DNA from 3 places in the Paenibacillus sp. BT-177 genome. Region 1 is predicted to be linked to each of the others. Evidence: riboswitches for the same ligand, from Rfam matches in the RefSeq annotation. Region 1 holds a riboswitch; each other region holds the start of a gene.
What was found. Region 1 has a riboswitch for cyclic di-AMP ahead of OIU26_RS23620 (3D domain-containing protein). Riboswitches for the same ligand answer to the same signal wherever they lie in the genome.
Positions count from the first base shown of each region.

Region 2: it holds a riboswitch for cyclic di-AMP, as region 1 does, so the genes downstream of both, OIU26_RS24115 (3D domain-containing protein) here and OIU26_RS23620 (3D domain-containing protein) in region 1, are expected to answer to the same signal.
Region 3: it holds a riboswitch for cyclic di-AMP, as region 1 does, so the genes downstream of both, OIU26_RS24725 (C40 family peptidase) here and OIU26_RS23620 (3D domain-containing protein) in region 1, are expected to answer to the same signal.

Region 1 covers NZ_JAOYTP010000013.1:11,970-16,037, forward strand. The annotation lists gene OIU26_RS23610 (HD domain-containing protein) at 1-92, shown strand, start outside; gene OIU26_RS23615 (TatD family hydrolase) at 135-905, shown strand; cyclic di-AMP (ydaO/yuaA leader) riboswitch at 1,106-1,386, shown strand; gene OIU26_RS23620 (3D domain-containing protein) at 1,657-2,805, shown strand; gene rnmV (ribonuclease M5) at 2,951-3,496, shown strand; gene rsmA (16S rRNA (adenine(1518)-N(6)/adenine(1519)-N(6))-dimethyltransferase RsmA) at 3,504-4,068, shown strand, end outside.
Region 2 covers NZ_JAOYTP010000014.1:40,021-44,088, reverse strand. The annotation lists gene OIU26_RS24125 (ABC transporter substrate-binding protein/permease) at 1-764, shown strand, start outside; gene OIU26_RS24120 (amino acid ABC transporter ATP-binding protein) at 751-1,473, shown strand; cyclic di-AMP (ydaO/yuaA leader) riboswitch at 1,717-1,885, shown strand; gene OIU26_RS24115 (3D domain-containing protein) at 1,892-2,560, shown strand; gene OIU26_RS24110 (polysaccharide deacetylase family protein) at 2,757-3,563, opposite strand; gene OIU26_RS24105 (NADH:flavin oxidoreductase/NADH oxidase) at 3,867-4,068, shown strand, end outside.
Region 3 covers NZ_JAOYTP010000016.1:15,829-19,896, reverse strand. The annotation lists gene OIU26_RS24735 (M1 family metallopeptidase) at 1-1,093, shown strand, start outside; gene OIU26_RS24730 (hypothetical protein) at 1,105-1,932, shown strand; cyclic di-AMP (ydaO/yuaA leader) riboswitch at 2,209-2,346, shown strand; gene OIU26_RS24725 (C40 family peptidase) at 2,352-2,852, shown strand; gene OIU26_RS24720 (GNAT family N-acetyltransferase) at 3,155-3,661, shown strand; gene OIU26_RS24715 (4a-hydroxytetrahydrobiopterin dehydratase) at 3,740-4,039, opposite strand.

The DNA.
Region 1 (4,068 bases):
GAAAATATCACATGTATTTTCCCCAGAATAAATTGAACGGGGTAAAAGAAAGGCTCCCTGCCGAAATAAGGAATTATTTTGTCAAACAATAGACAAATATATAGAAATGTAAGTAAGAAAAGGAGATGAAAACCTTGGATTTATTCGACACTCATACTCACCTAGATGCGCCACAATTTGACGAAGACCGTGAAGAAGTTATAGCACGTGCTGTCGAATCAGGAGTAACACGGATGATCAATATCGGATTTAATCGTGAGACCATTCCATCCACCATGAAGCTGGCTGAGACGTATGATTTTATTTATGCAGCTGTTGGATGGCATCCGCAGGATGCCATTACAATGCAGGAGGGTGATTTAGAATGGATTGCATCGTTATGCAGTCATAAAAAGGTTGTAGCGATCGGAGAGATCGGTCTGGATTACTATTGGGATACATCACCAAAGGATGTGCAGCAGCGGGTACTTCGAAATCAAATTGGCCTGGCACGTGAGCTCAACATGCCAATTGTTATCCATAACCGGGATGCACATGAAGATATTGTGAGGATTTTACGTGAGGAAAAGGCGGGCGAGATTGGCGGAGTCATGCACTCCTTTTCTGGGAGTTGGGAGACAGCTAAAATGGTGCTGGATATGGGTTTCCACCTTTCCTTCGGCGGGCCCATAACGTTCAAAAATGCCAAGCAGCCAAAAGAGGTGCTGGCCCAGGTACCGCTGGACCGTCTGCTTATTGAAACGGACGCGCCTTATTTGACGCCTCATCCGTTTCGTGGGAAGCGAAATGAGTCGGCATATGTGAGATTGGTGGCAGAGGCAGCCGCCCAAATTAAGGGAATTACGGTGGAGGAATTGGTATCCATTACGACCCAAAATGGCTTGGAACGATTTGACATTCAGTGAAAAAGCGAAGAAATCAATCAAAATAAAGAGATAGACGGAGCTAATTATGATTTTGTTGCAGGAAACTCAAGAATATTACAATTTTTTAACCGAATATTTTGAAAAATGTACTTGAAACCTGCTTTACAACATGCATGGAAACAGGATATCATCTTTTCAGTGAATTGTTGTTGAGTGTAAACATCAACAAATCATTTCATGAACCAGTCTCGCTGAGTCCCTTTTACAGGGAACGGGGGAACCGATATGGCTTACAGTACGTCCGGCGTATATGCAAGAGATATTATCTCTTCAGCAGTCGGCTCGACCGAAATTCATTTCCTGGATGGGATTGAACAGGTAGAGAAGCCGTATTTCGATTTCTTTCTGGGTCTTCGGGGTGAATGTGAAGGCGACCGCCATGAGCGGTTGACCTAAGCTAGGGCGACTCTCTACGTCCGAACCCGACAGCTAACCCCGTAAGCGTAACAAGAGAGAAGCCATCTCGTGCATGAGTTTTCCCGCATATTCACACATGTCGGAAGCCACGAAAGAGCTCTCTAGTCTCTTTCCTTGGCTTTTTTGTTGTGAATAAAAGAAAATCTGTCATCATACTGTGGTTAAACAGGGGAGGACAGCATGCCGCGAAGACGGGTACATGGTGCAGGACAGTCGCAGTACGGGCTTGTCTTGTAGAAAATCTGTTATAGTCACGTCAACGATCAACTATGTCTTACTCCAGACGGCGGGCTATGTAAGGAGGACGGAGGAAATGGGCATTTTCCGAAAAGAGGAGACCCATGAGTCACGCTCATCCAGCATGTCTTACGTATTACGTTGGAAGCAAGAGAATGTGCGCCAGGCTGCTTTGGTTGCTATTTTTCTAATCGCACTAACGATTATGATTTCAATTCTGATGTACACGCAATCTAAAAAACAAGTCTTTTTTGTCATCGATGGTAAGGCATCTGCGGTAGAAACCCGGGAATCCAAGCTCCAAGATTTGCTCAATGAGCATTCTATTTCACTTCAGCCGCATGATACAATTTCCATGCCGCTAAACGGGGCAGTACAGGATGGGGATCGCGTAGTCATTAAACGTGCCAATCAGGTTAAAGTATCCTCAGGCAATGAGACGAAAAAGCTGTACACAACAGAAAATACAGTAGAGGGTGCCATTCGCACTTCGGGCTATAAATTATCATCAACGGATAAAGTTTACCCTGCGTTGGATGCCTCTGTTTCAGCTAACATGGACATAAAAATCGTCCGTGTGAAGAAACAGCAGGTCGAACAGAAAAAACAAGTGCCTTATCAGGTCATCAAAACGGCAGATCCAAGTCTCTATAAAGGCGATAATCGAGTCATTCAAAGTGGCAAATCGGGTGTGGTAGTCCAGCATGTTCAAAAGGTATACCATGATGGAAAATTGGTGTCCAAACAGCTGGTCAACAAGGAAGTCGCACAAAATCGTGTGGATAAGGTAATTGCGGTAGGAACGAAGAAAAAACCGGTCGTTCTAGCTGCTTCCATCAGCCCTAAAGATGCGGTTAAGGCTACAAAGGTTAGTTCGGGCAGTGCTGTCCGTAAAGCAGGTATTAATTTTAATTATAAAAAAGTTTTACAAAATGTCTCCATGACGGCGTACTCCGCCCAGGAGCCAGGTATCGGTACACGTACCGCCTCCGGCACGCGTGTCACGGAAGGACGCACCATCGCTGTCGATCCGAGTGTAATTCCAATCGGCTGGTGGGTGTATATTGAAGGGGTAGGCTTCCGCCGTGCGGAGGATACCGGTGGCGCGATTAAAGGCCACAAAATCGATGTGTATTATGAGAGTTTAAGCCGGGCTAACCAATTTGGTCGTAAGCACGGTAAAACCGTATATGTTATCGGACCTGTAAAGCCGGAAATCAACTAAAACAGGTTGTGTATGTTGAGGACAATGCGATAGTATTAACAACATAGTAATGCCATGCTAAGAAGAGGATATCCTCTTCTTATTTTGTTTTCAAAAGCAGGGAAAGATAATATATGTTGCTGTGTAGCAGTGGAGGGAAACGAAGATGATCAAGGAAGTGATCGTGGTGGAAGGCCGGGATGATACGGTAGCCATTCGCCGTGCTGTCGAAGCAGATACGATAGAAACTGGCGGTTCAGCCATTAATAAAATGACGCTGCGGAAAATTGCATTGGCGCAGGAACGGCGAGGGGTCATTATTTTAACTGATCCCGATCATGCAGGGGAGCGTATCCGTAAAATCATCGCCTCCAAGGTCCCCGGCTGCAAGCAGGCTTTTATACCTGAGGCAGAGGCGACACGCAAAGGGGATATTGGCGTGGAGAATGCCTCCCCGGAAGCCATCAGACACGCTCTCGCGCGGGTACATACGACAGTGGAAGGCGCCGAACCGCTGATTGAAATGGCGGACCTGATTGACGCTGGACTTATTACCCACCCCAATGCTGCTGCACGCCGTATGGCCTTGGGGAATGTACTGGGTATTGGCTATTGTAACGGAAAGCAGCTACATAAGCGGCTCTCTGTATTTCAGATCAGTCGTGAGGAATTTGCCAGTGCGCTGGCACAAATCGAAAGTGAAGGATTGTGATATCCGTATGACAGGGATTCAAGATATAGCAACACCGCGGCGTACGAAGGAAATTATTCAAAGGCACGGTTTTTCGTTCAAAAAGAGTCTGGGACAAAACTTTCTAATTGATCAAAATATTCTGAGCAAGATCGTAAATGCTGCCGGATTGGATGATACAAAGGGCGCGCTTGAGATCGGTCCGGGCATTGGAGCTTTGACCGAGAAGTTGGCGCAATCCGCTAAGGCAGTTACCGCTGTTGAGATTGACCAGCGGCTGTTGCCCATTCTTGAAGAAGTGCTGGCCCCTTACGAGCATGTAAAGGTTCGCCATGGAGACGTGTTAAAGCTGGATTTGCGTGAAGTGTTTGCAGCTGACTTTGCAGACGTGAGCAAAGTGAGTGTCGTCGCTAATCTGCCGTATTACGTCACTACACCGATTCTGATGCGTCTACTGGAGGACAAGCTTCCTTTGGAGAATATCGTCGTTATGATTCAAAAGGAGGTGGCTGAGCGCATGGCTGCGTCTCCTGGTACGAAGGATTACGGCAGCTTAAGCATAGCCGTGCAATATTACAGCGAGCCTGAGTTAG
Region 2 (4,068 bases), on a different contig from region 1:
CTTCAGTAAATAAAACGTTGGCTCGCCTGAAAGCAGACGGTTCGATTGAGAAGTTTTCTACAGAAGCAAGTGCACTGTCTGCAGACCGACAAGTTTCTTCGAATAGCATTGTAGATATATTTTTGAAATATCGCAGTTTCTACGCTACGGGTATCGGCTACACCCTATTGCTGTCTGCGCTTGGAGTACTGTTCGGATTCATTATTGGTCTGATCATATCCTTGCTGCGGATGAGTGGGATTCGTATTATCGAGTGGTTAGGTACCGCATATGTAGAGATACTGCGCGGCACACCTATGCTGGTGCAGCTCATGATCATTCATTACGGAGTTGCTTTGACGTTGGGTGTTAATTTTACGCCACTCCAGTCCGGCATAATTACGTTGTCACTGAATAGTTCGGCATATTTGGCTGAAATTTTCCGTGCTGGTATTCAGGCAGTAGACCGTGGACAGATGGAAGCTGCCCGCTCGCTCGGGATGGGACGAGGCAAAGCAATGCGTCATGTCATTTTACCGCAAGCATTTAAATCTATATTGCCTGCTATTGGTAATGAGTTCATTACGATCATTAAAGAATCATCAATTATTTCGACCATTGGGATGGTGGATATTATGTATCAAGCCCAGGTCATTAAGAATATTACCTACGAAGGCTTGAGTCCGTTCGTAATCGCAGCTGCTATTTATTTTGTAATGACATTCAGCTTATCTAAGCTGTTGGGTTTATGGGAAAGGAAGTTGAGAGCCAGTGATCACCGTTAAACAACTGCGTAAATCATTCGGTAAGAATGAAATTTTAAAAGGCATTGATATAGATATCGCCAAAGGTGAAGTAGTCGTCATTATCGGCCCGAGTGGTTCAGGAAAAAGTACGTTTTTGCGTTGTATGAATCTGTTGGAACAGCCAACAGAAGGGGAAATTTTGTTTGAGGGTGAGCCGATTACGGCCCGTGGTCATAATATTAATGCGACTCGGGAGAAGATGGGGATGGTTTTCCAGCATTTTAATCTGTTTCCGCATAAAACAATACTGCAGAATCTGACGCTTGCACCAACGCAGGTGAAAAAGCAGTCGGGGAAAGAAGCGGAGAAAATTGCGCTGGAGCTCCTGCGGACCGTGGGTCTTGAGGATAAGAAGAATACCTACCCGAACCAGTTATCTGGCGGTCAAAAACAACGTATTGCGATAGCACGTGCTTTGGCCATGCAGCCGCACGTAATGCTGTTCGATGAGCCTACTTCTGCTCTTGACCCTGAAATGGTTGGAGAGGTTCTGGACGTGATGAAGAAGCTCGCTGAGGGCGGCATGACGATGGTGATCGTGACGCATGAAATGGGCTTTGCCCGTGAGGTAGGGGATCGAATCATCTTTATGGACAACGGTCAAATTATAGAACAAGGTACGCCTGAGCAAGTATTCGGTACTCCAAGCCATGACCGTACCCGTGATTTTCTTGCTAAAGTGCTGTAAGAAAATGCTTTTATGAAATATTAACAAAGCCTTCTCGTGATGATGTTTCACGGAGGGCTTTTCTCTTTTTGTCACTATATCTCCATATTTTCGTAACAGAAAACGGATTCTTGATGACAAAATTGTAACGAGTATAGTATGATATTCAAGGTTACCAACATTTTCATGCAGATAAGGTTACAAAATTGTGATATTATGCAGTAAGCCAAAACTTACCGGGGCAGCAGTAATGATAATAAATACTCAGGTGCTGGGCTCAAACCATGGGAAGTGCGGGGGACGTAACAACGGCAATGATTCCAATGCATCATAAGATGTTGTGGAATATGCCTAGGGGTGAATTGCACAAGCATAGGGCTTCTCCTGAGTCCGAATCCGACAGCTAACTTCGCAGGCATAACAGAGGAGGTACATATCTTTGAAACATTTAAAACATATTGGAAAAACTATGAAATTTGCGGTGCTTGCTGCAGCTATTGCAGGGCTGGCACAGACAGCTGGAGTAGCAGATGCTGCTTCGCTTCACACTGCCAAAGAAGGCGATACCTTCTTTTTGCTTGCTCAACGTTATGGGGTATCAGTAGATGAGTTGACGAAGGCTAACCCGGATATTGCGTCCAACAACATATATGCAGGTCTGCAAATTAAAGTGCCAGACGAAAAAAGTGTAAAGGCGGCTTCGGATTCGAAGCCACAGCTTCTTACAGAGAAAGCACCAGCGAATGAGAAGCCAACAATTGAAGCATGGGGCAAAACATTCAATTACAGTAAAGTAGTTGATGTTAAAGCTACAGCATATTCTGCCGCAGCTGATGAAAATGGCAAATGGGGTGCGGTCGATTATTACGGCAATCCGCTTAAGCTAGGTACAATTGCGGTAGACCCGAAAGTCATTCCTATGGGAACAAAGGTGCTAGTTACAGGTTATTCCCATCCTGGATTGCCAGATCATTCTTTTGTGGCCGTTGCCCGTGATCAGGGCAGTGCTATTACCGGAAAGCGGATTGATATCTTTATCCCTGGCAATAAATCATTCGTGAACGACTTCGGCTTCCAGAATGTGAAACTGTACGTCATTGATAAATAGCATTGTGCTTATGTATGATTTGATTGAACATAATATAAGTTATGTAAACTTGATCTATCATACAACATATAACTGGGACGACTTTTTATTAGGCCCGGTCGTTTATCGCTAAAAAAGGCTGTCTTACAAGCAGAAGTATTCTGCTCGTTAAGGCAGCCTTTTTACGTTGTTGAATATTTGAAGCTTAGACGTACTGTTATTTTCGTTCCGATGTGTGAAGTAGCCGGGGGACAGTGACAAATTTGTAGCCCTTAGCTTTTAGAGAGTGGATTAGACCCGGCAAAGCTTGGACAGTGCCTTGCAAGTTGGAACTTTGACCTCCACCTGCATGCATTAAAATAATGGAGCCAGGTCCGGTAGCCGGGATCACGTTGCGCTGAATTTGTGTTTTGCTTAATCCCTTCCAGTCTAGAGAGTCCACATTCCAATTGACGATCATGTACCCATGACGACGTGCCCACTGGATTTGAGGCTCCGTGATTTCACCATAGGGTGGTCGTATCAATCTGGGTCGAAAACCTATGCTGGCTTCTAAAATGCGTTCTGTCTTTGTAATCTGGTGGCGAAAACGTTCTGGTGTGGCCTTCCTGAAATCCGGATGAGTATAGGAATGGTTTCCTATAGCATGACCCTCACGGATGATGCGGCGTATGATCCCCGGATGCTTTTCCGCACGGTGGCCGACGATAAAAAAGGTAGCTTTGATACCGTTTGCGTGTAATACGTCCAAAACCTGCGGCGTATACCTTGAATCGGGCACATCATCAAAGGTTAAGGCAATTTGGCGGGTGTGCGGGCCGCACATTTTAAAAATGTCCGCATGCTTTTTTCGTAGCATCGCTAATGTTGGAGTAGCTCGATCTTTACTTTGATATACCGAAGTAGCGGCAGCAGCTTCCTTGGGATGGGGCGTTCCGATGTTGGGAGGCGTGTCCGCGTGAACGGGAAAACTTGAAAATGCTAGTAACAGTGCTAAACATGGCAACACTCCCCTGTACCGCATTTGTATTCCCCCTTTCCGTGCAGTGGTACCTAGTGGTGCTCTCAGCTATTATGTACCTGTCCTATTAAAATTATGCTGGTGATTGAGTGAAGCCCTACATGGCTGAAGAGAAGTACATCATGAAGCGGGTATCCGTGAAGATGACGAAGTAAACGTACATATTCTCTTAAACATGACCGAAAACCGAAGCATTTTCGCAAGTTTTAGCCTTACAAAGGATTCGGTATACCGTGACAGCTGGTGTATAATGGGGATGCTATTCATAATGATACATACTTGGAATTGAGGGAAGGATGGATAAAAGTGACCGACTTGTTTACTCCTTATCAATTAAAGGGGCTTTCATTAAAAAATCGGATTGTCATGCCCCCAATGTGCCAATACAGCGTGGAGGCCAAGGACGGCAAACCGACGGATTGGCATTATGTCCATTATGTGAGTCGCGCGGTAGGAGGGACTGGGCTCTTAATTGTGGAAATGACAGCGGTTCAACCGGATGGACGCA
Region 3 (4,068 bases), on a different contig from region 1:
CGATTTTGCCTGGTCCGCTTCACCCAACTTTGTAGCCGTAGAAGAACCCTTTTCTTCTACTGAAGTTCCTGGTGTCAAAATCAAGCTCTATCTGGACCCGTCCCATAAGGAACTAAAAGGACGTTATATGAGCGCAGCCAAGGCCGCCCTTTCGTACTACAGCAAATGGTACGGGCCTTATCCATATTCCACTCTATCTATCGTCGTTCCACCCAAAACAGGCAGTGGAGCCGGCGGCATGGAATATCCGACACTCATCACGGCCGCAGCTGCGGACCAACTGAATCCCGGCTATAATCTGGAACGGACGCTGGTTCATGAGATTGGGCATCAATATTTCTACGGAATGGTAGCCAATAATGAATTTGAGGAGCCCTGGCTGGATGAAGGCTTCACCTCCTATGCAGAAGAACGGCTCATGGAGCAAGAATATGGGCTTATCCCCAACTTGCCATTACAATCCGGACAGGTAGCTTCTCCACAGCCCCTAAACCGCGAATCCTGGAAGTACGGATCGTCGGCTGAGTATGCACAAAATGCCTACTCACGAGGCAAGCTGGTACTACGAGGTATTGAACGTCAGGTGGGTACGAAAAAAATGGACCGGATTATGCGAACCTATGTCCAGACCTACCGATTCAAGCATCCGACCTCACAGGATTTTCAGCGTGTCGTGGAGAGGGTGACTGGACGCTCATGGAGCCACTATTTTGAACAATATGTATATGACGGCCAGATGGCGGACTTTTCTGTCGATCGCATCACGAACCGCAAGTTGGAGAATGGATATGAAGCAGTCGTGACGCTCAGCAAAAAAGGAGCAGATTATCCCAAGATCCCTGTTCAATTTACCTTCAAGGATGGCACCACAATATTTAAGGCATGGGACGGTACGGGCAAAAGTACATCTTTCCGACTCAAAAGCACCTCTCCCGTGTCCTATGTGACCGTTGATCCTCTATACACTATTGCACTGGAGAACAAGCATATTAATAATAGCCTGAAGGCTGAATTGGACGAAAAGCAACAAACCCGTTGGAGTGTGAGTGTAACCAAGCTGTTGGAGACACTGCTTGGAAGTCTGTCATGGTGAGGTGTCTATAGATGCGGACTGTTTTAAAAGAAGGCTGGGCGCTAGTGCGCATACGCTTTTATATCGTTATCATTTTATTTTTGTATCGTCTGCTGTGGGGAGTATTTCTCTATCGGCTGGTACAGTCGGCCGTTGTCCCGCTGCTGCTGCGTTATCCTGATCAGAGCCAAAACGAGCTGGGAAAGACCTTGTTTTGGATGGAGGGCCAGATCGCTTTGATGGACAGCCGGGAAGTACACGTATATTTATGGATACTACTAGGGGCGACCGTATTGCGCGTCCTAATCACTCCCTTCATTAGAGCTGGCATATATCAAAGCCTGTATACCGATGCGTCTGAACCGCAAAGCCTGTCCTTCTTCAAGGGGATGAAACGTCACGGTATGTCATCTCTGTTGTATTACATCATCGAGTTGGGTTTGCTGCTGCTTCCCGCCTTCTGGGTGGTACCGAGACTCTATCCTATTGTAGCAGGGACGCTGCAATCTTCCTCTTACCTGCTGCATTTGTTGCCCTATACCATTGGGTGGGTGGCTTACGGTTGGTTCATTCGGCAGTGCATCCTGTATATGCAACTGGGCACGGTCAGTGGTCACGCCATACTATCGTCCCTGCTCGCCTTCTTTCGCCAGCTTCTTCCGGCTGTAAGCGTATCTCTCTTGCTTGGTGCTTGTGTGCTGCTGGTCTTCGGTCTATTTGGCACCGTAGCGATGATTTGGACTGGTATGTTGGCGCTAATTCTCCAGCAATCGTATCATTTTGTTACCAGTCTGGTCAGGCTGTGGCATATCAGTTCGCAGTATCGTCTATGGCACATCGATATCTCCAGCAGAGGCTAATCCCTCTCTTTATGCTTTCTCCTGCATTTTTAGCTGTCGAAAAAACTTTTTTCTTTCCCGTGCAAACGGCACATAACTGAATACTGTTAACAGAATCTGTTCCTAGGGCGTTAGGAACAGATTTTTTTTGTAACTTTTTGCGATGAAACATTTGCCAAAGCCTGCTGTCTTTGTTACAATAATCGCAGTGAACTGATAGTAACAACTTTGTAATCTTTATTGTAACCTTTATCTTAAAAACATCGTTGTCGTGAATACTGCTCTCCAAGGTGCACATCTTAAGTTAAGCCTAATTCCTGGCACCTAGGAAGCGGGGGAACCAGTTTGGGTGAATTGATCTCGCAACAGAGTGGTCATAGGGGAACCTTCTACCGAATCCTTAAGCTAACCTCGCAGGCATTGGAAGGGGTATATTTTTTTTGAAGAAGAAGCTAACGATCGCAGCCATGGGTCTCGCCATTGCCTTTACCTCTTTTACATTCGGTGGTAGCAGTGCATTTGCAGACTCTAAGATGGACCAGGTCATCCAAGATGCCAAAGGAACGAACTATAGAAGCGGAGGTACTACACTCGAGGGATTCGATTGCTCCGGCTTCACAATGTATGTATTCAACAAACTGGGAATTAAACTGCCGCATCAATCTGGATCACAATTCAAAATGGGAGCTTCTGTATCCCGCGATGAAATGAGACCAGGCGACCTGGTGTTCTTCAACACCACAGGAAGAGGCGTTTCCCATGTAGGTATCTTCGTAGGTGAAGGGAAATTCGCCCACTCCTCGACTTCACGTGGTGTAGTAGTTAGCTCACTGAACGAAAATTATTACGCTAACCGTTATGTCGGTGCAAAAAGAATTATGAGCACAGACGCTTACCATTCTGTAGCTTCAGATATTCCTGATGACGACAACGTAGAATAACTACCGCACAGCAAGCTAACCCTAGCCGCAATTTGATTCTGGCCGGAATCGAATTGCGGTTTTTTATGTCCACTACATCAGTAATTATTATCATTACTGACGAACTGACACCTCAAAAGGTTTCAGTTTTAGCGAACATCGTCGGTTTACCGCCACCGCTGGGGGAGCATATGAGCAGTAAATCCTTCTTATTGAATGTATACCCGACTTAGGTACGAAATAAACACGCTTGCCATTCTCCTACAACTTGTCTACAATCTGTGGTTAATGATTGAAGTACCTACATAAGGAGGAATGAAAAAGTGCCGGCCTCAATATCCAACTACCGGATCGTACCGATGGACGAGCATCAAGCGGCTGAAATCTGTGAGTGGCGCTATGATCCTCCCTACAACATATACGGCTGGCTTCCCTGGGAACAAATGAAGGCACTTGAAGTCGAATTTGGAAGTCCCACGCTTCGCCAAGAGCAATATGTTGCCGTACTGGACGAAGAGAATGAGCTGACGGGATTTGCTCAATATTTTCCTATGGTCGGTGTGACCCGGCTGGGTCTTGGAATGCATCCCGAAAGATGCGGACATGGCACAGGCCCCGATTTTGTCCGGGCCATTGCCGAGGAAGCCAGACGACGCCATCCACAGAATGAAATTGACCTAGAGGTTCTCACTTGGAATCAGCGGGCTATACGAGCCTACAAGGCAGCTGGATTTGAGCTGACGGATACCTATGAACGTCAGACTCCAGATGGCAGAAAACCGTTCTATTGTATGGTATATCGTCCTGAACAACAGAACCGGGCTCTATAAATAAGAGCGCCTTCGCTATACAACCGCGATGTTGTATAGCGAAGGCGCTCTTAATATATACAACAGATCATTATAAAATCAATGACTGCTGCGCATTTTTTCAAAAGCTTCATTATATTGTTGGGCTTCCTTAATATCTACGGCCATAATACCGCCATCGTCCCAAGAGGTCAAACGCAGAGTCACGGTCTTGTAATCAATCGTAATAAATGGATGGTGATTGAATGCCTCAGATATAGCGGCAACTTCATCCACGAATGCAATTCCTTTCATAAAACTGGAAAAATTATATTTCCGAACGATCCAACGTCCTTCCTCCAGTTCCCAGCCCTCCAGTTTCTCCAGATGTGCTTCAATCTCTTCTTGTGTAAAAGGCATGTTACGAACTCCTCCCCGTTTATACGGAA